Regions from separate parts of the Serratia sp. NPDC078593 genome, predicted to be linked through region 1. Evidence: predicted binding sites of a transcription regulator. Region 1 holds the regulator's gene; each other region holds the start of a gene.

Region 1 (7,934 bases):
GAACCGAATGCATGATTATTCCCTGGAAAGACCTGGACAGTGAAACACTGAACAACCTGATCGAATCGTTCGTGCTGCGCGAAGGCACGGATTATGGCGAGCACGAGCGCTCCCTGGCACAAAAAGTAGATGATGTTCGCCGCCAGCTACAAAGTGGCGAGGTGTTATTGGTCTGGTCGGAGTTACATGAAACCATCAATATCATGCCGCGCGGCCAATTCCGCGCCGGCCAGGAAGAAATGTAATCCGTTCTATGACTGACGGCCAAAATCAGGTAACAATGTGCTATACCCAATGCATTCGAGCTGCATCGACGTACAAATCAACGGCTCTCCAAACGCCGAGTCACATAACGACAACGCAGTCGTAAACCGATAGGGGCTTGGTTTATCTCGGCCGCCAAGCCGCGCGCCTGAAGATGCAGCGTATGACTGATAACTTGCGCATTTTAGACGGAGTAATACACCCTATGTCCGCCAAACATCCTGTTATCGCAGTAACCGGCTCCAGCGGCGCCGGCACCACCACCACCAGCGTGGCATTTCGTAAAATATTCCAGCAGTTGAATATCCGCGCCGCGCAGTTGGAAGGGGACAGCTTTCACCGTTATACCCGCCCGGAAATGGATGCGGAGATCCGCAAGGCGCGCGATCTGGGTCGTCATATCAGCTATTTCGGCCCAGAAGCCAATGATTTTGGCCTACTTGAACAAAGCTTCCTCGAATATGGCCAAAACGGCTCTGGTCGTTCACGCAAGTATCTACATACCTACGATGAAGCGGTACCCTATAATCAAGTGCCGGGGACATTCACGCCGTGGGAAGCCTTACCAGAGCCAACCGATGTTTTGTTCTATGAAGGGCTGCATGGCGGCGTGGTCACCGAGCAACATGACGTCGCGAAACAGGTCGACCTTCTCGTCGGCGTGGTACCTATCGTCAACCTTGAATGGATCCAGAAACTGATCCGCGATACCGGTGAACGCGGCCATTCTCGTGAAGCCGTGATGGATTCCGTGGTGCGATCCATGGACGATTACATCAACTACATCACGCCACAATTCTCTCGCACGCATATCAACTTCCAGCGTGTACCCACGGTGGATACTTCTAACCCATTTGCCGCGAAAGCGATTCCTTCACTGGATGAAAGTTTTGTCGTGATTCACTTCCGCGGATTGGATCATATTGATTTCCCTTACCTGCTGGCGATGCTGCAAGGCTCCTTCATCTCACATATCAATACGCTGGTCGTGCCGGGCGGAAAAATGGGGCTGGCGATGGAGCTGATCATGGCGCCACTGGTACAGCGGCTACTGGAAGGGAAAAAAATCGAATAACGCTTCGGCTATGCCTGGGGCGCAGTCGCATGTTGAACCGCCAGCGCCGCGCCCGAGATCTTACTCTACGTCACGCACCTCAAAGCTGTGGGATACCTCGGCGGCTTTCCCCAGCATCAGCGCCACTGAACAGTATTTTTCAGCGGAAAGATCCACCGCACGCTCAACCGCTTTCTCACTCAGCCCTTTACCACTCACGATAAAATGCAGGTTAATGTGGGTAAATATCCGCGGGGCTTCTTCGCGACGTTCAGAACTGAGTTTGACCTCGCAATCGCACACCGCATGGCGGCCTTTTTGTAAGATCGAAACCACGTCGATCGCACTGCAACCACCGACTGACATCAACACCATTTCCATCGGGCTAGGTGCCTTATCGCCTGCGTTGCCATCCATCAGAACCTGATGACCAGACGCCGACTCACCTAGAAACGTTAATCCCTCAACCCACTTTACTCTTGCCTGCATTCTGATTACTCCGGTTAATTTCTTAAAATCAGACTACGCGTTCACACGCAAACTGGCAATGGAACCTGACGCCGGTCATGTGTGAGCGAGACAACACAAGACACCCGCCTCACTCTGTGCTACAAACAAAGCCGAAATAATTCTTGCTGGACACTGATTTTCAGGGAAATGCCCGCAGAAAGGTGCCTAATTTGGTATGTTAACAGAATGTAGCTTGCAGCGCTCACAGCAAGTTAATATGCTAGGGCAATAGCGTATTTTACGGCACGCCTCAAAACGGTTAAATGGCAGTCACTCACCGTCAGCCCTAACTCGTTTGACAGGGAACTCTGACCCCTGTGATACAGGCAGATTACAACAGAGGATAATAGCGAATGGTTCTCGGCAAACCGCAAACAGACCCGACTCTCGAATGGTTCTTGTCTCATTGCCATATCCACAAATATCCATCAAAAAGTACGCTGATTCACCAAGGTGAAAAGGCCGAAACGCTTTACTACATCGTGAAAGGCTCCGTAGCGGTGCTCATCAAGGATGAAGAAGGTAAAGAGATGATCCTGTCCTATCTCAATCAGGGCGATTTCATCGGCGAGCTTGGATTATTTGAAGAAGGTCAGGAGCGCAGTGCCTGGGTAAGGGCCAAAAGCGCCTGTGAAGTGGCTGAAATTTCTTATAAGAAATTCCGTCAGTTAATCCAGGTTAACCCTGACATTTTAATGCGCCTGTCGGCACAGATGGCAAGCCGTCTGCAAGTCACCTCAGAGAAAGTGGGTAACCTCGCTTTCCTTGATGTTACCGGCCGCATTGCGCAAACCTTGCTGAATCTGGCTAAACAACCGGATGCCATGACTCACCCAGACGGCATGCAAATTAAAATTACCCGTCAGGAAATTGGCCAAATCGTCGGTTGTTCACGCGAAACGGTCGGCCGTATTCTGAAAATGCTCGAAGATCAAAATCTGATTTCCGCACACGGCAAAACCATTGTCGTTTACGGCACGCGCTAATCAGTAAAAAACGGCACATCACGCGCCGGTTCAGACTGCTGACAAAGCTCGTTATGAGGGAAAGCGTGGCTGTGGGGTCGTAGTGGCGTAAGCCACCGGAGCACCCCTCGCTACGCTAGGCCCGGGTATCTCGGGGGCCATAGACGACTTCGTCATCAAGCTCAAAACGGCGCCTCACGCGCCGTTTTCTCTTTGGGTTAGATTATCCGCTCTGCTCGGGTTTGATAACACACCGTTTAGGGTATTAACCTGCCTTCACCACATCCTGCACTGCCCGTTCAAACCGTGCCATACCTTCTTCAATATCTTGCAGCGCGACCACCAATGAAGGGGCGAAGCGAATCACATTTGGCCCAGCATTCAAAATCATCACCCCCCGAGCAGCTGCGGCATTCAGGAAATCACGAGCCATACCACGGTAAGCCGCCGTCAGTTCTGCGCCAATCAGCAACCCCATACCGCGAATATCGCTGAAAACCCCGTATTTATTACCGATCTCAGTCAGAGCCGAGACATAAAGCGTATGACGTTGTTCGACGCCACTCAACACCTCATGCGTATTGATCACGTCTAACGCGGCTTCGGCTACCGCACAGGCTAACGGATTACCGCCATACGTGGTGCCATGCGTACCGACCTGCATCACCGAGGCAATCTCTTCGGTGGTCAACATAGCACTCACCGGGAAGCCACCGCCCAATGCTTTCGCGGTGGTTAAAATATCCGGCGTCACACCGTAATGCATATAGGTAAATAGTTTACCACTGCGACCCATACCGCTTTGCACTTCATCAAACACTAATAACGCCTGATGCTGGTCACATAGCTCGCGTACGCCCTGCAAGAATTGCGCTTCGGCCGGTGTGATGCCCCCCTCCCCTTGAATCGGCTCCATCACCACCGCGCAGGTCTGATCATCCATTACCGCCTTCACCGCCGCCAGATCATTGAAGGGAACATGCACGATGTCGGCCGGTTTGGGCCCAAAACCGTCAGAATATTTCGCCTGCCCGCCAACCGATACGGTAAACAGCGTGCGGCCGTGGAACGCATTGTAGAAAGCGATAATTTTGGTTTTGTAAGGGCTGTGGCGGGTGATGGCGTAATGGCGGGCTAACTTGAACGCGGCTTCGTTAGCCTCAGCTCCCGAATTAGCAAAAAATACACGATCGGCAAAAGTCGCGTCGACCAGTTTGGCCGCCAAGCGCAAAGCCGGTTCATTGGTGAATACGTTACTGGTATGCCACAGGGTTTCTCCCTGTTGCTGCAATGCTGCCACCAACGCCGGATGACAATGCCCCAGCGCGGTCACCGCAATGCCACCCGAGAAATCGATATACTCTTTACCTTGACTGTCCCACACGCGGCTCCCTTTACCTTTAACGGGAACAAACTGGGCTGGTGCATAAACAGGCAGAATCACCTGATCAAACGTGCTACGGTTAACGGTGTATTTTTCGGTCATTATCGGCCCACCCTGAGCGCTATCGGTTTCTGACAGGATTATTAAGTGAAATTATAATCACAAAATATGCATAAAAAACCAATCAAGGGCAAACCTAAATCACCGTTAACGATAAATAAATCGTAATCGATTAACTTTTAAGGAAATTATCCAACAACTGGTGCCCCTGCTCACTCAAAATACTTTCCGGGTGGAATTGCACCCCTTCCAGCGCCAATGTGCGGTGGCGAATACCCATAATCTCGTCACGCTCGCCATCGCGTTCGCTCCATGCAGTGATGTCGAAACAATCTGGCAAAGTAGCAGCATCCAGCACTAAGGAATGATACCGGGTGACGGTGAGGGGATTATTTAGCCCACGAAACACCCCGTGGTTACTGTGGCAAATTGCCGAGGTTTTGCCGTGCATCACCTGCCGAGCCCGCACCACATCGGCACCAAACGCCTGCCCCAATGCCTGATGGCCGAGGCAAACACCGAGTATCGGCAGACGACCAGCAAAATGGCCGATCGCCGCCAGCGAAATGCCCGCCTCATTTGGCGTACAGGGTCCGGGTGAAATCACTAAATGTTGCGGAGCCAGCCGTTCAATATCGGCCAGTTGCAGTTCATCGTTACGCTTCACCAACACCTCTGCACCCAGCTCGCAGAAGTATTGGTAAAGGTTATAGGTGAAAGAGTCGTAATTATCGATCAGCAGCAGCATGACAAGTCCCGCAGAAAAAATGCTGCGCTAGTGTACTGCCACTGACGTTATTTGCCGCTTATTTTTTGCGACCCCCGCTAAATGAGCCTAAAATACCACGCAGAATTTTTTTGCTGAGGTCACGCGCCATGCTCTTGGCGGCGGTTTGCACGATACCGTCACGCTTACCACCGCGTGGGCCGGTGGAGCCAAACAACAGCTCGTTTAAACTGCCCATCAAGCCGCCGCCACTTTGCTGGCCAGCCTTCGATGCCGTTTTATCCACCGCTTCCGCATCCTCGCCCACAGTAGAGAACCCTTCGGCCGACAGTTTTTCGTAAGCGGATTCACGGTCGATCATCTCTTCGTATTGGCCGTACAGCGGCGATTGGTTAATCGCGCGGTTCAATCCCTCAGCACCCAGCACACCCATTTTGGACTCTGGCGCAATCACCATCGCCCGCTCCACCACGTTCGGCCGCCCTTTTTCATCCAAGAATGACACCAACGCTTCGCCGACGCCCAACTCAGTAATAGCGCTTTCGGCATCAAAGTCTGAATTAGCACGCAACGTTTGGGCGGCCGCTTTCACCGCTTTCTGATCGCGCGGCGTAAACGCGCGCAGCGCGTGTTGCACCCGGTTGCCTAACTGGCCTAGCACGCTGTCTGGAATATCCAGCGGATTTTGCGTGACAAAGTAGATACCCACGCCTTTTGAACGAATCAGGCGTACTACCTGCTCGATCTTGGTCAAGAGTGCAGGTGGCGCATCGTTGAACAGCAGATGGGCTTCATCAAAGAAGAACACCAACTTAGGTTGCTCAGGATCGCCCACCTCCGGCAGATGCTCGAACAACTCGGCAAGCAACCACAGTAGGAACACCGAATACAATTTTGGCTGATTGATCAGTTTATCTGCCGCCAGCAGGTTGATATTACCGCAGCCATTAGCATCGGTTTTCATCAGATCCTTGATGTCCAGCATCGGCTCGCCAAAGAACTGATTGGCGCCTTGTTCCTCCAGCGTCAATAACCCACGCTGGATCGCGCCGACCGATGCCGAAGAGATGTTGCCATATTGGGTCTGGAACTGTTTCGCGTTATCCCCAACGTATCGCACCATGGCACGCAGGTCTTTCATGTCGAGTAACAGCAGTGCATTATCATCGGCGATTTTGAACACCAATTGCAGCACGCCGCTTTGTACCTCATTCAGATCGAGCAAACGCGCTAGCAACAATGGGCCAAGATCGGAAACGGTCGCGCGGATCGGGTGCCCCTTCTCGCCATAAATATCCCACGGGATAATCGTATTGGCCTGCGGCTGCCAGTCCGTGACGCCAATCGCCGCCAAACGCGCCTGTAACTTTTCGTTGGCAACGGCCTCAGTGCCAATGCCAGACAGATCGCCTTTCACATCAGATAAAAATACCGGCACGCCCAAGCGCGAGAACTGCTCAGCCATTTTTTGCAGCGTCACGGTCTTACCGGTACCGGTCGCACCGGTGATCAGGCCGTGACGGTTAGCCAATGCGGGCAGAATCACCAAATCTTTTACCGGTTTCCCCTCTTTCATCGCTTTGGCGATAATCCGTGCTTCACTCATGTTCTTTTCCTTTGACGCTGACGCGGCGCACATGCGCCTGTTGCTGGCTTTCTGCTACGCATTGCGCAGAGGTGGTCAACAATCATACAGCTTGAAGTATAATGGGTATAAAGCTATAAGCGCGGCTTAACCGCGTCAAGGGCAAACAAACAGAGCAGACCGCTAAACGTTTCTCTCAGGTTAACCCGTCGCCGCCTATCGCCCTATTTATCACTCATCCACGCAACCCTAGCTGTTCTTTGAGCGATTTCAGATAGCGGCGACTGACTGGTATCGGCTCCCCCACCGGCATGATCATTTCCGCCCCGCCGCTTTCTTCAAAACGGATCTCACGCACCTGCTCCAAATTGACCAGATATTGCCGATGGCAACGCAGCAGCGGCGTCCGATTTTCCAACGTGCGTAACGTCAGCTCAGTGAAACATTCCATGCCATCGTTACGCACAACATACACGCCGCTTAAACGGCTGCGGATAGCGATGACCTCATCGAAACGCAATAAATAGATGCGGCTTTGACCGGTGCAGGGAATGTATTTCAGATAGCCCTCGCTTTCTGGCAACGCGGTCATATCCGGCGCTACGCGACGCTGCTGTAGCCGTTGCAGAGTTTTATTCAAACGCTGGGGCTCTGCGGGTTTCAACAAATAGTCAAAGGCATGTTGTTCGAATGCTTGTAAGGCGTATTCATCATACGCGGTAAGAAAGACTATGGTTGGCATACGATTGGGATCGAGCATACCCACCATTTCCAACCCGCTGATACGCGGCATTTGAATATCTAAAAAAACCACGTCCGGCTGCACACGGTGGATCTGGCTAATGGCTTCTATCGCGTTGGCACATTCGCCAATGACCTTCACGCCGCTTTCCTTTTCCAGCAGGTGACGTAAATTATCACGGGCGGATGGCTCATCATCGACAATTAATACCTTCAACATCAGGCTGCCCTCACCATCGGAATGTTAAGCGTAATACAGGTATAGGCCTCCGGTTCGCAGCTCACCTGCACACCATAATCCTCGCCGTAACGCACACGAATGCGCTTATCCACCAGGTTCATGCCTAGCCCAACCCCCGAGTTTTTCGCCTGGAACAGGCCGGCATTATCCGTCACCTGTAACAATAGCCGTTCCCCCTCACAACGCGCACCAATATCGATTCTGCCAATCCCCAAAAGATGCGAGGTGCCATGCTTAATGGCGTTCTCAACGATAGGCTGCAACGAAAAGGCCGGTAAACGCACCGCCAGTAACGCCTCTGGTAACGAAACCGCAATTTCCAACCGTTCGGCAAACCGTGCCTTTTCGATTTGTAGATAGGCATTAACGTGCTCGATCTCATCCGCCAGCGTCACTTCATCCT
Region 2 (7,934 bases), on a different contig from region 1:
TATGTACCGCTGCGTCATGCAACCTTCCAGTTCCAGCCGGGCTGGCCAGCGCTGACCGATCTGGCGATTGATCTCGACTTCCTGAATAACGGGCTGTGGATGCATGCGCCAGCGACCCAATTGGGCAAGGTCGACGGCAAGAACATTCGTGCGGCTATCCCTGATTATCTGAAAGAACGCTTGCTGATCGATGCTGATGTTACCGGGGCGGGGTCAGACATCCGCGATTATTTCAAACAGACACCGTTGGATGATTCGGTTGGCACTGCGCTGGATGAGTTGCAGGTGGGTGGTAATGTCAGTGGGCGCTTACATCTTGATATTCCCTTAAATGGTGAGGAAGTTGCGGCCAAAGGGGACGTGACATTGAATAACAATTCCCTGTTGGTCAAACCGCTGAGTAGCACTCTGGAGCAGGTGAGCGGCAAGTTTCGTTTCGCCAATGGCAACCTGGCTAGCGATACCTTGACGGCCAACTGGTTCGGCCAGCCCATCGCAGTGGATTTTACCACTCAGGAAGGCGCTAAGGATTATAAGGTGAACGTCGGCTTGAAAGGCAACTGGCAACCGAGCAAGTTCCCCGGGATACCGTCAGCGGTTGCCGAAGCGTTGAGCGGAAGTGCGCCGTGGAACAGCTCAGTTGCTATTACTCTGCCGCACAAGGGAACAGCGCGGTATGACATTGGCGTCACGGCTGACATGAAGAGTGTAAGCAGTCACTTACCCTCTCCACTAGCTAAACCGGCCGGTGAGCCGCTACCGCTGAATGTAAACGTGAAAGGTGGCCTAAATGGTTTTAACCTGACGGGCAACGTCGGTAAGCAGAATAATTTCAACAGCGAATGGTCGTTTGCTAAACAGCAGGTGACATTAACACGTGCGGCGTGGCGCAACGGAGCGGGTACGCCCCCCTTGCCGGAAAACCCGTCATTAACGCTCAATTTGCCGCCGCTAGACGGTGAAAAATGGCTGGGGCTGCTGGCTCCGGCCATGACATCGGGCAGCGCCAGCGGGAAGCTGGGCGGCATTCACTTTCCAAGCACCGTCGCGTTGACAACGCCACAGTTGCTGTTGGGCGGACAGGCGTGGCATAAGCTGCACTTGGCGGCACAACAACAGTTCGGCGGCGTTAATGTCACGGTCAACGCTGAGGAAGTCGAGGGTAGCTTGCACATGGCCGAACGCGGGCCGTGGCGAGCAGATATCCACTACCTCTACTACAATCCGCCGTTTGCTGACGAGAGCGGTGCCGCCAAAGTGACCGATCCGTTGGCGGTTGCTGAACGTGTTTCGTTCCGCGATTGGCCTTCCTTGATGTTACGTTGTCAATCTTGTTGGATCATGGGGCAGAAGCTTGGCAAAGTTGAGGCGGATCTGAACGTCGCTGGCGATACGCTGACGCTTGAACACGGCCTGATTGATACCGGCAAGGGGCGGATGACCGCGAGCGGTTTGTGGAAGCAGAACGATCAAGAAGAGCGTACTGCCCTGAAAGGTAAGCTGCTAGGCAGCAATATTGATGAGACGGCCCGTTTCTTTGGCATTGTCACACCGTTAAAAAATGCACCTTATGATGTTGATTTCGATCTGCATTGGCGTGGTCAACCGTGGCAGCCCAACATGAATACGTTCAACGGCACCATGCAAATTGATATCGGCAAAGGGGAGATCGACAGCCTGGGCGGCGGCCGTGCCGGGCAATTGCTGCGTTTGGTTAGCTTTGACGCCTTACTGCGCAAACTGCGGTTTGATTTCAGTGATACCTTTGGCAAAGGTTTTTACTTCGACTCTATTCGCAGCACCATATGGTCGAAAGATGGCATAATGCACACAGAAAACTTATTGGTCGACGGGTTGGCGGCGAATATCGCCATGAGCGGTCAGATCGATCTGGTAAAACGTCAGATTGATATGGAAGCCGTCGTCGCGCCGGAGATCTCAGCCACGGTAGGCGTCGCGACCGCATTCGTGATTAATCCTATCGTTGGCGCTGCGGTGTTTGCTGCTTCTAAGGTATTGGCACCGCTGTGGAACAAGATTTCACTGATTCGCTACCATATTAGTGGCAGTATGGATCAGCCGAAAATCAATGAGGTTTTGCGTAAGCCAAAAGAGGATAAGGCGTCATGAGAAATGCTAACGTTGCGTTGTTACAACTGTGCAGTGGCGAGCAGGTACGGGATAACCTGGCGCAAATTGAGCAGCAGATAAAGCAGCTCAATGCGGGGATTAAACTGGTCATGACGCCGGAAAATGCGCTGCTTTTCGCTGATGCGCAAGCCTATCGTCAACATGCGGAAACGGAAGGTGATGGCCCGCTACAGCAGGCCGTGCGTGAGTTGGCGCGCCGTTATCGCGTATGGTTGCTGATTGGCTCCATGCCATTGGTGAGCCGCGAAAACCCGCAGCGTATCACCACCAGCAGTGTGCTATTTGACGACCAAGGCGTTATTCGCGCCCGCTACGATAAATTGCATATGTTTGATGTCGATATTAATGATATGCACGCCCATTATCGGGAGTCGGATATTTATCAGTATGGCCAGCAGTTGAGTGTGGTGGATACGCCGGTGGGGCGTTTGGGTATGACGATATGCTACGATCTGCGTTTCCCCGGTTTGTTCCAGGCATTGCGGGAGCAGGGGGCGGAGTTGATTTCGGTGCCTGCGGCCTTTACCCGTGTGACCGGCGAGGCGCACTGGGAGATTTTGCTCCGCGCCAGAGCGATAGAAAACCAGTGCATAATACTGGCGCCAGCACAGGTTGGCCGTCACGGCCTGACACGTCGCACTTGGGGGCACTCGATGGCGGTGGACGGTTGGGGTAAGGTCTTGGCAGAAAACCCGGACGCCGTTTCTGCACTGAAGGTGCGCGTTGATACCGATGCGCTAAAGACGATTCGCGCTCAGATGTCGGTACAGCGGCACAATAGATTCCAAACGTCGCTCACTGCGCCGTTTGAAAATACATCCTCCAATAAGAGTGAATAATTATGAGCCTGACGCTTGTCAGTGAACACTTACTTGCTGCGAATAAGCTGAGTCATCAAGACCTGTTCGCTGTATTAGGGCAACTGGCTGAACGCCGCCTCGATTACGCCGATCTCTATTTCCAGTCCAGTTTCCATGAGTCATGGGTTATTGAAGACGGCATCATTAAAGACGGTTCTTACAACATCGATCAAGGCGTTGGCGTGCGTGCCGTCAGCGGTGAGAAAACCGGCTTTGCCTACGCAGACCAAATTACGCTCAATGCCTTGCAACAAAGTGCGCAAGCGGCGCGCAGTATCGTGCGTGAACAGGGAGACGGTAAAGTACGTACGTTGGGTGAAATTGTGCATCCCGCCATGTACTCGTTACTCGATCCGTTGCAAAGTTTACCGCGTGAAGAAAAAATCGCGTTGCTGCATCGAGTGGATAAAATCGCCCGTGCCGCCGATAAGCGAGTGCAGGAAGTCAGTGCTAGTATCACTGGCGTCTATGAGCAAGTGCTGGTAGCGGCCACTGACGGTACGCTGGCGGCGGATATTCGCCCGTTGGTGCGTCTTTCCGTGAGTGTTTTGGTTGAAGAAAACGGTAAACGTGAACGGGGATCGAGTGGCGGCGGCGGCCGTTTCGGGTATGACTATTTCCTAGAAAAGGTTGACGGTGAAACGCGCGCCGATGCGTTTGCCAAAGAAGCGGTACGGATGGCCTTGGTCAATCTTTCTGCGATCGCCGCGCCGGCTGGCGGTATGCCCGTCGTGCTGGGCGCAGGCTGGCCGGGCGTGTTGTTGCATGAAGCGGTCGGCCATGGTCTTGAAGGGGATTTCAACCGTCGCGGTACTTCCGTGTTCAGCGGCCAAATGGGCCAACTGGTGGCATCGGAACTGTGTACCGTGGTCGACGATGGCACCATGCAGGGCCGTCGAGGGTCGTTGGCGATCGATGATGAGGGCGTACCCGGTCAATACAACGTATTGATTGAGAATGGCATTCTGAAAGGTTATATGCAGGATAAGCTTAATGCGCGTCTCATGGGTGTCGCGCCAACGGGCAACGGCCGCCGTGAGTCTTATGCGCACCTACCGATGCCACGCATGACCAATACCTACATGCTGGCCGGTAAATCGACGCCGGAAGAGATTATTGCCAGCGTCGAATATGGCTTGTATGCGCCAAACTTTGGCGGTGGTCAGGTGGATATTACCTCCGGTAAATTTGTTTTCTCCACGTCGGAAGCCTATCTGATTGAAAATGGTCAGATCACCAAACCGGTGAAAGGCGCGACGCTGATTGGTTCAGGCATTGAAGCTATGCAGCAAATTTCGATGGTGGGTAACGATCTGGCGTTGGATAAAGGCGTGGGCGTGTGCGGTAAAGAAGGCCAAAGTTTGCCTGTCGGCGTTGGTCAGCCGACGCTGAAGCTGGATAATTTGACCGTTGGCGGAACCGCGTAATAGTTATCGTATCCATGAATATCAAGGGCGCACAGTGCGCCCTTTTTTACGATAGGAAAGAGGCTTAAGCGGCTTTCACGGTGTCAGCCAGAGCGTATTCATCACGTTCAGTTCTGCCAAACGCGACGGGTTGCAGCATTTGCGTGCTGTCTCTCAATAAAACGGTTTCGCTATCAAACGGTTGTAACAATAAATTAACCTCACTTCGTCAAATCCCTGCTCGCGAAATTGAGCTTATTCACGAAGAGAGGCATATATGTCATATCCAACAAGCAAACTTATCGGCCTGACGGGCTTTGCCAAAGCGGCTAAAGTGACCGGCGGATGGTCAGGTTCCGTGGTCAATATTAACACCCTCGAACAATTGAAAAGCAATATCGCCGATACCACACCGCGAGTGTTGGTGTTAAATAGTAATATTTCAGCCTCAAGCCTGACTAAAGTCTCAATGGGAGCGAATAAAACGCTGGTTGGATCTTTCCAGAACCGGGTCCTCAAAAATATTCATCTGCGGGCGACCCCTAGCTCGCAAAATATCATCTTGCAGAATGTCGTTTTCCAGCATTCTCAAGGGATTAATCAGAATGATGATATTCAGGTGTATCTCAACTACGGCAGTAAATATTGGATCGACCACTGTTCCTTTGTCGGGCATAGCTGGTCAGCAGATGATGGTAGCACGGATAAATTACTGTATGTAGGGGATAAAGCTGACTATATCACTATTAGTAATTGTTCATTTGCCAATCATAAGTATGGTCTGATTTTGGGACATCCGGCTGATGACAATAACCCGGCGTATAATGGTTATCCGCACCTGACTATTTGCCACTGCCATTTTGAAAATATGCAGGTTCGGGCGCCAGGCTTGATGCGTTACGGTTACTTCCATGTCTACAATAATTATATTAATCAATTCCAGTTAGGTTTTACGTTGGCGCAAAACGCTAATATTCTCTCCGAAAATAACTATTTCGGTGCCGGTAGTGAGCGTAACGGCATGCTGGATGATAAGGGTAACGGTACTTTTACTGATAAGGGCAGTATTCCTGCTATTACCAATCAGACATCGTCCCCAGCCAAATGGACTGCGTCGTCCAATTACAGCTATATACTGCAAACAACGGCGGAGGCAAAATCCTTTGCTGCCGCCAATGCAGGCGCGAAGCCCGGCTCGCTGGTTTTCGGTGGATAACCCTTTGTTGTTAATTTATTGTTAAAAGCTGCCAGCCATAAGACGTGGCCGGTAAACACAACGTCATCGTTCTATCCGTACTTAACGATGAATAGTGAGGTGGTGAGTGGATGAGGGGTTAACGATAGCCCTGATAAATCTCGCCAACTTTCTGAAAGTATTCAGTCAGATAATTAATGCAGACCTGTACCTTGAGCGGCATTTTGTCTTTTTCCGTGTAAAGTGCGTAGACGGGGCGCGGATCGGAGTGATAGCGTTTAAATAGGATCTCGATCTCGCCGCGTTTGATCTCTTCAATCACCCACATCAGAGGAACATAGGCGATACCCGCACCGGCTTTTAACCAGCGGATCATCGTTTGGGAATCATTAGTGACGAAGCGTCCTTGCGGCGAAATGCGCGTGCTGATGCCTTCCGGGGCGATCAGTTCGAATTGGCTGTCCGGCCTCACGCTGTATTCCAACCAAGAAAAATTCACCATGTCATTGGGTTTTTGTGGCGTGCCGAAGTGGGCCAAATAACTTTTGGCGGCGCACACCACCATTGGCATCGACCCGAGGCGTTTAGAAAACAGGCTGGAATCTTGCAGTGCGCCGACGCGGATCACCACGTCCAACCCATCTGCGATCAGATCCGGTGCTGGAATGCCGGTCACGAGGTTCACCGTCAGGCCGGGGTATTCTTTCAGCATATCGGCGGTCATCGTCGCCAATACATTTTGCGCCATTGTGGAAGAACTGCCAATGCGTAGACTACCGGTGGGAGTATTGTTAAACGCATAAAGTTGTTCGTGAACTTCGCTGACTTCCTGCAGCATACGGCGGCAACCTTGATAATAAATTTTACCGGCTTCAGTCAGACCAATGCTGCGTGTGCTGCGATTGAGCAGCTTCACTTGTAATTCATTTTCCAGTTTAGACACTGTTTGGCTGATGGATGAAACGCTCATGTCGAGCTGGCGTGCGGCGGCGGTAAACGAGCCACACTCAACGACTTTTGCGTACACCGACATCCGTTTAAGTCTTTCCATTGTTCACTCTGGCTTAAAAGTGATTTAGATCACAGATTGTTGATGCCTTGATAGTAAGCAGGCTAATATAATGCGTACAACGAAGTTTTGTGACGCCACCGTCGCTAATTATCCTCGCATTCCCATTCACGGACGTATGTCCTGAGTTTAACTCTTTTTCAGGTTTATGACCTGGACAACCTGTCTGGGAAACACCGTGTGGCGTTCTTCCGCTAGAATGTAAAGAGAATGTGAATGAGAATGAGAATAGTGCTTGTTCCCCGGCTAAGTAAACAATAAGGAAAACTTGATGAGTTTGCTTCCGGTTATGGTCATCTTTGGACTGTCATTTCCACCGATATTTTTTGAGCTGATTGTCTCGCTGGCGTTGTTTTTTGTGCTTCGCCGCCTATTACAGCCGACCGGGATTTATGATTTTGTCTGGCATCCTGCGCTGTTTAACAGCGCGCTGTATTGCTGCCTGTTTTATCTGATTTCGTGTCTTTTTATTTGAGGTCGCTGTGAAAAATTTTTCAATAAAAATAGCCAGAATCGCGATCACTTTGATTCTTGTTTTGCTGGGGATTATCGCCGTATTTAAAGCTTGGGTGTTTTATACCGAATCGCCTTGGACGCGGGATGCCAAATTTACTGCCGATGTGGTGGCGATCGCGCCGGATGTGAGTGGTTTGCTGACCCAGGTGCCGTTGCAAGATAACCAGTTGGTCAAGAAAGGCCAGGTATTGTTTGTTATCGATCAGCCGCGTTATCAACAGGCATTGGCAGAAGCCAACGCCGATGTGGCCTATTACAAGACGTTAGCCGCAGAGAAACGGCGCGAAGCCGGTCGCAGAATTAAACTCGGTATCCGGGCGTTGTCGCAGGAAGAGATCGATCAGGCGAATAACGTGCTGCAAACCGTGCAACATCAGTTATCGAAAGCGATCGCGGTACGCGATCTGGCAAAATTGGATCTGGAACGCACCACTGTGCGCGCCCCGGCCGATGGTTGGATCACCAATCTCAATGTGCACGAAGGGGAATTTATCACCCGTGGCTCAACCGCCGTGGCGTTGGTGAAAAAGAACACCTTCTATGTGCTGGCCTACCTGGAAGAAACCAAGCTGCACGGTTTGAGCAAAGGTGACAGGGTTGAAATTACGCCGTTGGGGAGCAACCGCATTATGCGCGGAACGGTGGACAGTATTGCGGCGGGGGTGAATAACAGCAGCAGTACCAACAATCCTAAAGGGCTGGCGGCCATCGACAGTAATCTGGAGTGGGTGCGTTTG
Region 3 (7,934 bases), on a different contig from region 1:
TCATCTGTACTTGTTTGGGCTTGATCTGCTCATAGAGTATATCACCAAGCACTTCTATTCTAGCAGCGAGGAAAGACAACATCTGATTTTTTGTCTTTTCTTGTACGCTGGAGGATAGCACTACATCAAGGTTTTCAATCGACCCTTGCCCGCTAGAAACAGACCAAGCTCTAGCTTCGTTTGCTGCCATTTGCACTGCAAGTTCATTTTTCCGATCAAGGAGGCTACTTGCAATTTGCAGTAGCTGGTTGGAGTAATATTCAATGCCGCTTTGCTCAGGTGTCAGCCCAGGAGGTATGGCAGACTCATGATCGATTAAGTAAAAACCATCCCCATTGAACAATAGATTCCCATTGTGCCTATCATCCATCGCGATCCATTCATCAAAATATGCAGCCTTGCGGAGTAGAGGCCATGACTCCAGCTTTTCAAGAACACTTTTATCAGATGTATCATTAATGTATTGCGAAAAACTGGGGTAGGCAGTGTCAACGCTTCCGAAAAAAGGCAGGTCATTTTCATCAAAGAGGATTACTGGTTCTGGTATTGGAAGTGAAAGGCATCGACCAAGTGCCGCACAGGTAATCTCTGTAGAAATGCTCCTTGAGGAGATTTGCTTTGCAAAAACCACAACCTCTTCGGTATTTCCGTCACTAGTAGGAAGTATTGCAACACCTTTTATCGGTCGATGTTGACCTTCCTCAACGATAACGCCACCTGGCAGAAGTCGTCCTATTCTTATCATTGAGTAATCTCCATAATTTTAAAAGCAATCCTTCAGCCAAGTCTAAACCAGCCTCATCTTAGTCTCTACCCAGCCATCCCTTCCGGGCGTTGAGTTGCTCTGATAATTATATGATAAGGCGGATCCTCAACTTCTCAAATGCTGGAGTTTCATTCAGTGGTTGCAGCTATCTAGATTAGCGGGAGTTCTCGCGTTAATGATAGCGTACAGCCGTAATGATGACGGCGGATGGAGTCGGCATGACCGTAAGCCAGCCCCCCAATCCCCGTCACAATAAGCGTAAAGCTAATACCAATCACCAGCCGGGCGAACAGTAAAGGATGGCGGATTCGGCATTGACTCGGCTAACGCAGGGTAGTGAATCCGCCCCATTCAATGATGGTGCTGCTGATCGGGTTCATTCTGACTGGAACCAATCTTCAGCACTTTCCCAGCCTCCGCAATACCTCCCCATTCGACACTCAACTAAAATCCGCATTATCCCTCCGTGAAAACAAAGAACACCCGATACTCATGATTATAATCAATGAGTTGCCTTTGTCATGTTCTGAGTTTGCCTATCTTAAGAACGCCGATGAACCGACTTTAACGCATCATGAACCCACCCTTAGGTCGGTTCAAAATGGAAAATATATTCCTTAAATTTCATGTTGTTATCTTCGTGAACCGACTGAACCTACCGAACCAACCACCTTCTGGTTATATATAGAGAATTTTTTTGGGAATATTAATCCATAATCGAAGTGTTAAATTGATGGTTAAATATCGCTCAGAACATCTACCCAGTTGGCTATCAATGAAAATCAAAAACATGGAGCTCACAATTTACCGTGGGGTACGTGGTGGGGCCGAAAATTGAATTTATTCAGATTTTTTGTAAATTAATTAATTAAAATCAATATGTTGATGTTGGTGTATTTTGTTTGCGTCATTGTCTTCACTTTTTGAGCGTACTAAAAACGCGCAATGATACGGGTTTTTGGGTTCAAGCTCCATGTATTCCTAAAGCGCTGGAGCAATCACAGTTTTTATGATGATAAAGACGATAATTCAGCGGGTTAACCATCACGGAGAAAGATAATGAAATCAATGAAAATCAGTGTATTGGCCGCATTATTGGCGGGGGTGAGTAGTGGCGCTTGGGCGTTGCCGACCATCACGGTTTTGGCGACCGGTGGTACGATTGCCGGTGGCGGTGACTCAGCGACGCAGTCTACTTATACCGCCGGTAAGGTCGGTATTGACGCCTTGGTGAGTGCGGTTCCACAGTTAAAAGACGTTGCCAGCGTGCAAGGCGAACAGGTGGTCAGTATCGGTTCGCAGGACATGAATGATGAGGTTTGGCTGACGTTGGCGAAGAAAATCAACGGTGATTGTGCCAAAACCGACGGTTTCGTAATTACGCACGGAACGGATACGTTGGAGGAAACCGCTTACTTCCTGAGTTTGACGGTCAAATGTGATAAGCCCGTGGTGATGGTAGGGGCCATGCGCCCGGCAACGGCGATGAGTGCCGATGGGCCATTCAATTTATATAACGCGGTAGTGACGGCGGCCGATCCGCAATCTGCTAACCGCGGCGTCTTGGTGGCAATGAACGACACCGTATTGGATGCCCGCGATGTGACTAAAACCAGCACGACCGCGGTGCAAACCTTCCAGTCACCGAATTTCGGCGCGCTGGGTTATATCCATAATGGCAAAGTTGACTACCAGCGCTCACCGCAGCGTAAGCACACCAGCGCGACGCCGTTTGATGTCAGTAAACTGAATGCGTTACCGAGAGTGGGGATTATTTATAACTACGCCAATGCTTCCGATGCACCGGCCAAAGCGTTGATTGCCGAAGGCTATCAAGGGATTGTCAGTGCGGGAGTGGGGAATGGCAATCTGTATAAAACCGTATTTGATACGCTGGCCACTGCCGCACAGCGCGGGGTGGCTGTCGTACGCTCTTCTCGCGTGCCAACCGGTGCCACCACCATCGATGCGGAAATCGATGATGCAAAATATGGATTTGTGGCGGCCGGCACGCTAAACCCGCAGAAAGCGCGTATCTTATTGCAATTGGCGTTGACGCAAACCCAAGATACCAAGCAAATTCAACACATGTTTAGCCAGTATTGAGTGTTGTTGCGATTGGGCGTTTTTGCCCTCTACATGTTGTTAATAAATTTCCGTAAGTTGCTTTCTGGGGCGCGGCATGCGCGCCCCTCAACTTTTTCATGTGGCTAGTGCTCACCAAAGATGTTCAGTTTGTGCCAGTTAAGCAAAACCCTTATGTGGCTTCACTTTCTGGGAGGTTGCCGTTCCCTCATTTCACCGCTATGCCTAATGCAGCATCGTTGTTTGTAGTGCGTGACGACTATCGGATTTTCCTGACGTTGAGTGCGTCAGGTTCAGCATAAAAAACTGTGGTAACCTGCTGAATTAGAGAACGAGCCGGCGTTTTAGTACGCAAAAAGTCGATCACGCTACGGAACCCTTTATCATTGACGCCTGCCGTTTCTCTACACCGGGCGAATAAGCGTTGCAGCTGGATGGCGCGAGTGATAAAACCGATGTGCTGGATATCACATTATTCGGCTCGGGGTGTATTTCGGTTAGCCAACTGATTGGCAAAATAGTGAAAGTGGTGAGGGGAAATGACTCAGGTTTATAATTTTAGTTCTGGCCCGGCTATGCTGCCGGTTGAAGTTTTGCGTCGCGCGGAACAGGAACTGTGCAATTGGCACGGGCTTGGCACGTCGGTAATGGAAATTAGCCACCGCAGCAAAGAATTCCTCGCAGTGGCTGAGCAATCCGAACAGGATCTGCGTGATCTGCTGAAAGTTCCCTCCAACTATAAGATCCTGTTTTGTCACGGTGGTGCGCGTGCGCAATTCGCGGCGCTGCCACTGAATCTGTTGGGCGATAATCCTACTGCTGATTATATCGATGGGGGATATTGGGCGCACAGTGCCATTAACGAAGCCAAAAAATACTGCTCGCCAAATGTTATCGACGTAAAAACCACCGTTGACGGGCTGCGCGCTATTCAGCCAATGAAAGAGTGGCAACTGAGCGATGACGCGGCATATGTTCACTATTGCCCCAATGAAACCATCGACGGCGTTGCCATCGATGAAATGCCGGATTTCGGCGACAAAGTGGTCATCGGTGATTATTCCTCGACCATTCTCTCCCGGCCGTTGGATGTGAGTCGTTTCGGCGTCATTTATGCCGGTGCACAAAAAAATATCGGGCCTGCTGGCCTCACGCTGGTGATTGTGCGTGATGATTTATTAGGTAAAGCGCGCCGGGAAGTCCCTTCGATTCTTGATTATACGGTTTTGGCGGAAAACGGCTCCATGTTCAACACGCCACCGACTTTTGCCTGGTATCTTTCTGGCTTGGTGTTCAAATGGTTGAAAGAACAGGGGGGATTGGTTGAGATGGCAAAGCGCAATCAGGCGAAAGCTGAACTGTTGTATGCCACTATCGATCATTCTGATTTCTACCGCAGCCAGGTAGCAAAATCTAACCGCTCTTGGATGAACGTACCGTTCCAACTGGCCGACCCCGCGCTGGACAGCGTTTTCTTGAGCGAAGCCGAAGCGCTCGGCCTACAGGCACTAAAAGGCCATCGTGTTGTGGGGGGTATGCGCGCCTCTATTTACAATGCCATGCCGTTGGTGGGTGTTAAGACACTCACTGACTTTATGCTTGATTTCGAACGTCGTCATGGTTGATTGACGCTGCCCGTATTGATGGGCGATGACATATTTTACGGCATCGTCGTTAATCACATTTACCTAACCGAATGTTCGGCTCAAGTCAGCTCATTGGGTGCGATGCAGGATGCAACTCGAATTATTTAGGGTGTAGCTATTGTTGCATGAAAGCGGCTCCGGCATGATTCCCGGAGCCGTTTCGTTTATCAGATTTGGAGAGTTTTGTTCACATGGTGGATTCCCTGACGTTACAACCGGTGGCCCTAGTTAATGGCACCGTCAACTTGCCTGGTTCCAAGAGCGTTTCCAATCGAGCTCTGCTGCTGGCGGCGCTGGCTGCGGGGACGACTCGTCTGACTAACCTCTTGGACAGTGATGATGTTCGGCACATGCTGAATGCGCTGAAGGCTTTGGGTGTGAACTATCAGCTTTCCGCCGATCGTACCGTTTGTACGGTAGAAGGCGTTGCCGGACCGCTGGTGGCAGAACAGCCTCTGGAGCTTTTCCTTGGCAATGCCGGTACGGCTATGCGCCCCTTGGCGGCGGCGTTATGCCTGGGTAATGGCGACGTTGTTCTCACGGGAGAACCGCGCATGAAAGAGCGCCCCATCGGTCATTTGGTCGATGCATTACGCCAGGGCGGCGCGCAAATAGAGTATCTTGAACAAACCGATTATCCGCCGTTGCGCCTGCGAGGCGGGTTCCGTGGCGGTGATGTCAGCGTTGACGGCAGCGTTTCCAGTCAGTTCCTCACCGCGTTGCTGATGACCGCGCCGCTGGCGCAGCAAGACACGCATATTCACATCAAAGGTGAGTTGGTTTCCAAACCGTACATTGATATTACGCTGCATCTGATGCGTACCTTTGGCGTTGAGGTTAGCCATGAGAATTATCGCGTCTTCCATATCCGTGGCCAGCAGACCTATCAGTCTCCAGGAGACTATCTGGTAGAAGGGGATGCCTCTTCCGCGTCTTATTTCCTGGCCGCTGCCGCTATCAAGGGGGGCACGGTTCGCGTGACCGGAATTGGCCATAACAGCGTGCAGGGTGATACCAAGTTCGCCGATGTTTTGGCGAAGATGGGCGCGCATATCACGTGGGGTGACGATTTTATTGAATGTCGCCGTGGTGAGCTGAACGGTATTGATATGGACATGAACCATATTCCTGATGCCGCAATGACGATTGCGACCACGGCCTTGTTCGCCAACGGCCCAACCACGCTGCGTAATATTTATAACTGGCGAGTAAAAGAGACCGATCGGCTGGCGGCGATGGCCACCGAGTTACGCAAAGTAGGGGCGACGGTTGAGGAAGGCGAAGATTACATCCATGTGGTGCCACCGGCTACATTGCAGGTGGCTGAAATCGGGACGTATAACGATCACCGTATGGCAATGTGCTTCTCTTTGGTGGCGCTGTCTGATACGCCGGTGACTATTCTTGATCCCAAATGTACGGCGAAAACTTTCCCAGACTATTTCGAACAGTTCACGCGTATTAGTCAGCCCGCGTAACCAACGCGCACCTTTTTAACGGCCCTTAAATGGGCCAGAGCTTGATGACGAAGTCGCCTGATGGCCTGAGATACCCGGGTCTAGCGTAGCGAGGGGCGCTCCGGTGGCTTACGCCACTACGACCCCACTGCCACGCTTTCCCTAATAACGGGCTTTGTCAGCAGTTTGCGGCCCTTAAACGGGCCTTTTCATTTTTATCTGCCAAACTCGCTGTTTCTTCTATAATTTCGTCGCATCATGGCCTTATTTTCGCCAACTGGTGACATGCAGGGTAACAGTTCGCCCTACAGCAGCGTATAATACGCCCCCGAATCCGCCCCTGATTGGGGTGGACGGCAGGGACTCGCGTATTTTGCCGTTGTCGCATTGTGCCGGTGGCAGTTGAGGCCCTGTGAGGTTTTTTACCTGAAGGAGAGAGAAATGACGGCTACAGCCCCGGTGATAACCGTTGATGGCCCAAGTGGCGCAGGCAAGGGCACGTTGTGCCAAGCGTTGGCCGAATCCCTTGGCTGGCGTTTGCTAGATTCTGGCGCGATTTATCGCGTGCTCGCCCTGGCAGCGCTGCATCATCAGGTTGATATCACGTCAGAGGAGGCGCTGGTTCCGCTGGCCGCACATCTCGACGTCCGTTTTGTTGCTGAAAACGGCAAGCTGCAAGTAATTTTGGAAGGTGAGGATGTCAGCAATGAGATCCGCACTGAAACCGTAGGCAATACCGCCTCTCAGGCCGCTGCTTTTCCGCGAGTGCGTGAGGCGCTGCTGCGCCGTCAGCGCGCATTTCGTGAGGCACCGGGTTTGATTGCCGATGGCCGCGACATGGGCACCGTGGTGTTCCCAGACGCACCGGTTAAAATTTTCCTCGACGCTAGCTCGCAAGAGCGTGCGCACCGCCGTATGCTTCAGTTGCAGGAAAAGGGCTTTAATGTTAACTTTGAACGTCTTTTAGCCGAGATACAGGAACGGGATGACCGTGATCGTAATCGGCCGATTGCGCCTCTGGTGCCGGCTTCCGATGCCCTCGTGCTGGATTCAACCAGCATGTCAATTGACGAAGTCATCCAGCGTGCGCTGGCATATGCGCATAAGGTATTGGCGTTGCCGCAGCAATAAGCGCGGCGGCGTTTTTAGTTTTTTGCCAAATTTGTCATCGAATTGACATAGTAGTATCATGATATATCGGGTAAAATTTTACCCCTGTAACCTAAACCTGGTCGGCATGGAGCCAATGGCCGGGTATGTTAAACAACCCCATTCGGCGGGATGCTAAATGGACGTTAAACTAAAGAACCCTGAAGATTAACAACATGACTGAATCTTTCGCTCAACTCTTTGAAGAATCCCTGAAAACAATCGAAACCCGTCCGGGTTCCATCGTTCGTGGCCTTGTGGTTGCTATCGATAAAGACATCGTACTGGTTGACGCTGGTCTGAAGTCTGAATCTGCCATTCCGGCTGAGCAATTCAAGAATGCCCAAGGCGAAATGGAAATCCAGGTTGGTGACGAAGTTGACGTTGCTCTGGATGCAGTAGAAGACGGCTTCGGTGAAACCCTGCTGTCCCGTGAGAAAGCTAAACGTCACGAAGCTTGGATCACGTTGGAAAAAGCTTACGAAGACGCTGAAACTGTTACCGGTGTTATCAACGGCAAAGTTAAAGGTGGCTTCACTGTTGAGCTGAACGGCATCCGCGCGTTCCTGCCAGGTTCTCTGGTTGACGTGCGTCCGGTACGCGATACTCTGCACCTCGAAGGCAAAGAGCTCGAGTTCAAAGTCATCAAACTGGATCAGAAACGCAACAACGTTGTTGTTTCTCGCCGTGCGGTAATCGAATCCGAGAACAGCGCAGAGCGCGATCAACTGCTGGAAAACCTGCAGGAAGGCATGGAAGTTAAAGGTATCGTTAAGAACCTGACTGACTACGGTGCATTCGTTGATCTGGGCGGCGTTGACGGCCTGCTGC

The links. The regulator CRP, encoded in region 1, controls carbon source genes, mostly activating them, when cyclic AMP is high. The targets are predictions, from matches to a motif close to ATGTGANNNNNNTCACAT.
Region 2: a site for CRP is predicted at 6,681-6,698, ahead of aaeR (HTH-type transcriptional activator AaeR). Genes of this name have one in related genera too.
Region 3: a site for CRP is predicted at 3,307-3,324, ahead of serC (3-phosphoserine/phosphohydroxythreonine transaminase). Genes of this name have one in related genera too.

Annotation. Positions count from the first base shown of each region.
Region 1 covers NZ_JBNNGK010000010.1:145,371-153,304, reverse strand. Annotated here, with positions in the region: gene ACQKDS_RS13095 (hydrolase) at 1-15, shown strand, start outside; gene ACQKDS_RS13090 (YheU family protein) at 12-245, shown strand; gene ACQKDS_RS13085 (phosphoribulokinase) at 470-1,339, shown strand; gene ACQKDS_RS13080 (OsmC family protein) at 1,400-1,807, opposite strand; gene crp (cAMP-activated global transcriptional regulator CRP) at 2,182-2,814, shown strand; gene argD (bifunctional acetylornithine/succinyldiaminopimelate transaminase) at 3,059-4,279, opposite strand; gene ACQKDS_RS13065 (aminodeoxychorismate synthase component II) at 4,410-4,985, opposite strand; gene ACQKDS_RS13060 (helicase HerA-like domain-containing protein) at 5,044-6,570, opposite strand; gene btsR (two-component system response regulator BtsR) at 6,785-7,510, opposite strand; gene ACQKDS_RS13050 (LytS/YhcK type 5TM receptor domain-containing protein) at 7,510-7,934, opposite strand, start outside.
Region 2 covers NZ_JBNNGK010000017.1:27,096-35,029, reverse strand. Annotated here, with positions in the region: gene yhdP (AsmA2 domain-containing protein YhdP) at 1-2,130, shown strand, start outside; gene nit1 (deaminated glutathione amidase) at 2,127-2,990, shown strand; gene tldD (metalloprotease TldD) at 2,993-4,438, shown strand; gene ACQKDS_RS16595 (pectate lyase) at 4,695-5,633, shown strand; gene aaeR (HTH-type transcriptional activator AaeR) at 5,752-6,663, opposite strand; gene aaeX (p-hydroxybenzoic acid efflux pump operon protein AaeX) at 6,953-7,156, shown strand; gene aaeA (p-hydroxybenzoic acid efflux pump subunit AaeA) at 7,164-7,934, shown strand, end outside.
Region 3 covers NZ_JBNNGK010000013.1:1,523-9,456, reverse strand. Annotated here, with positions in the region: gene ACQKDS_RS14580 (hypothetical protein) at 1-745, opposite strand, end outside; gene ansB (L-asparaginase 2) at 1,826-2,872, shown strand; gene serC (3-phosphoserine/phosphohydroxythreonine transaminase) at 3,391-4,476, shown strand; gene aroA (3-phosphoshikimate 1-carboxyvinyltransferase) at 4,689-5,975, shown strand; gene cmk ((d)CMP kinase) at 6,396-7,085, shown strand; gene rpsA (30S ribosomal protein S1) at 7,280-7,934, shown strand, end outside.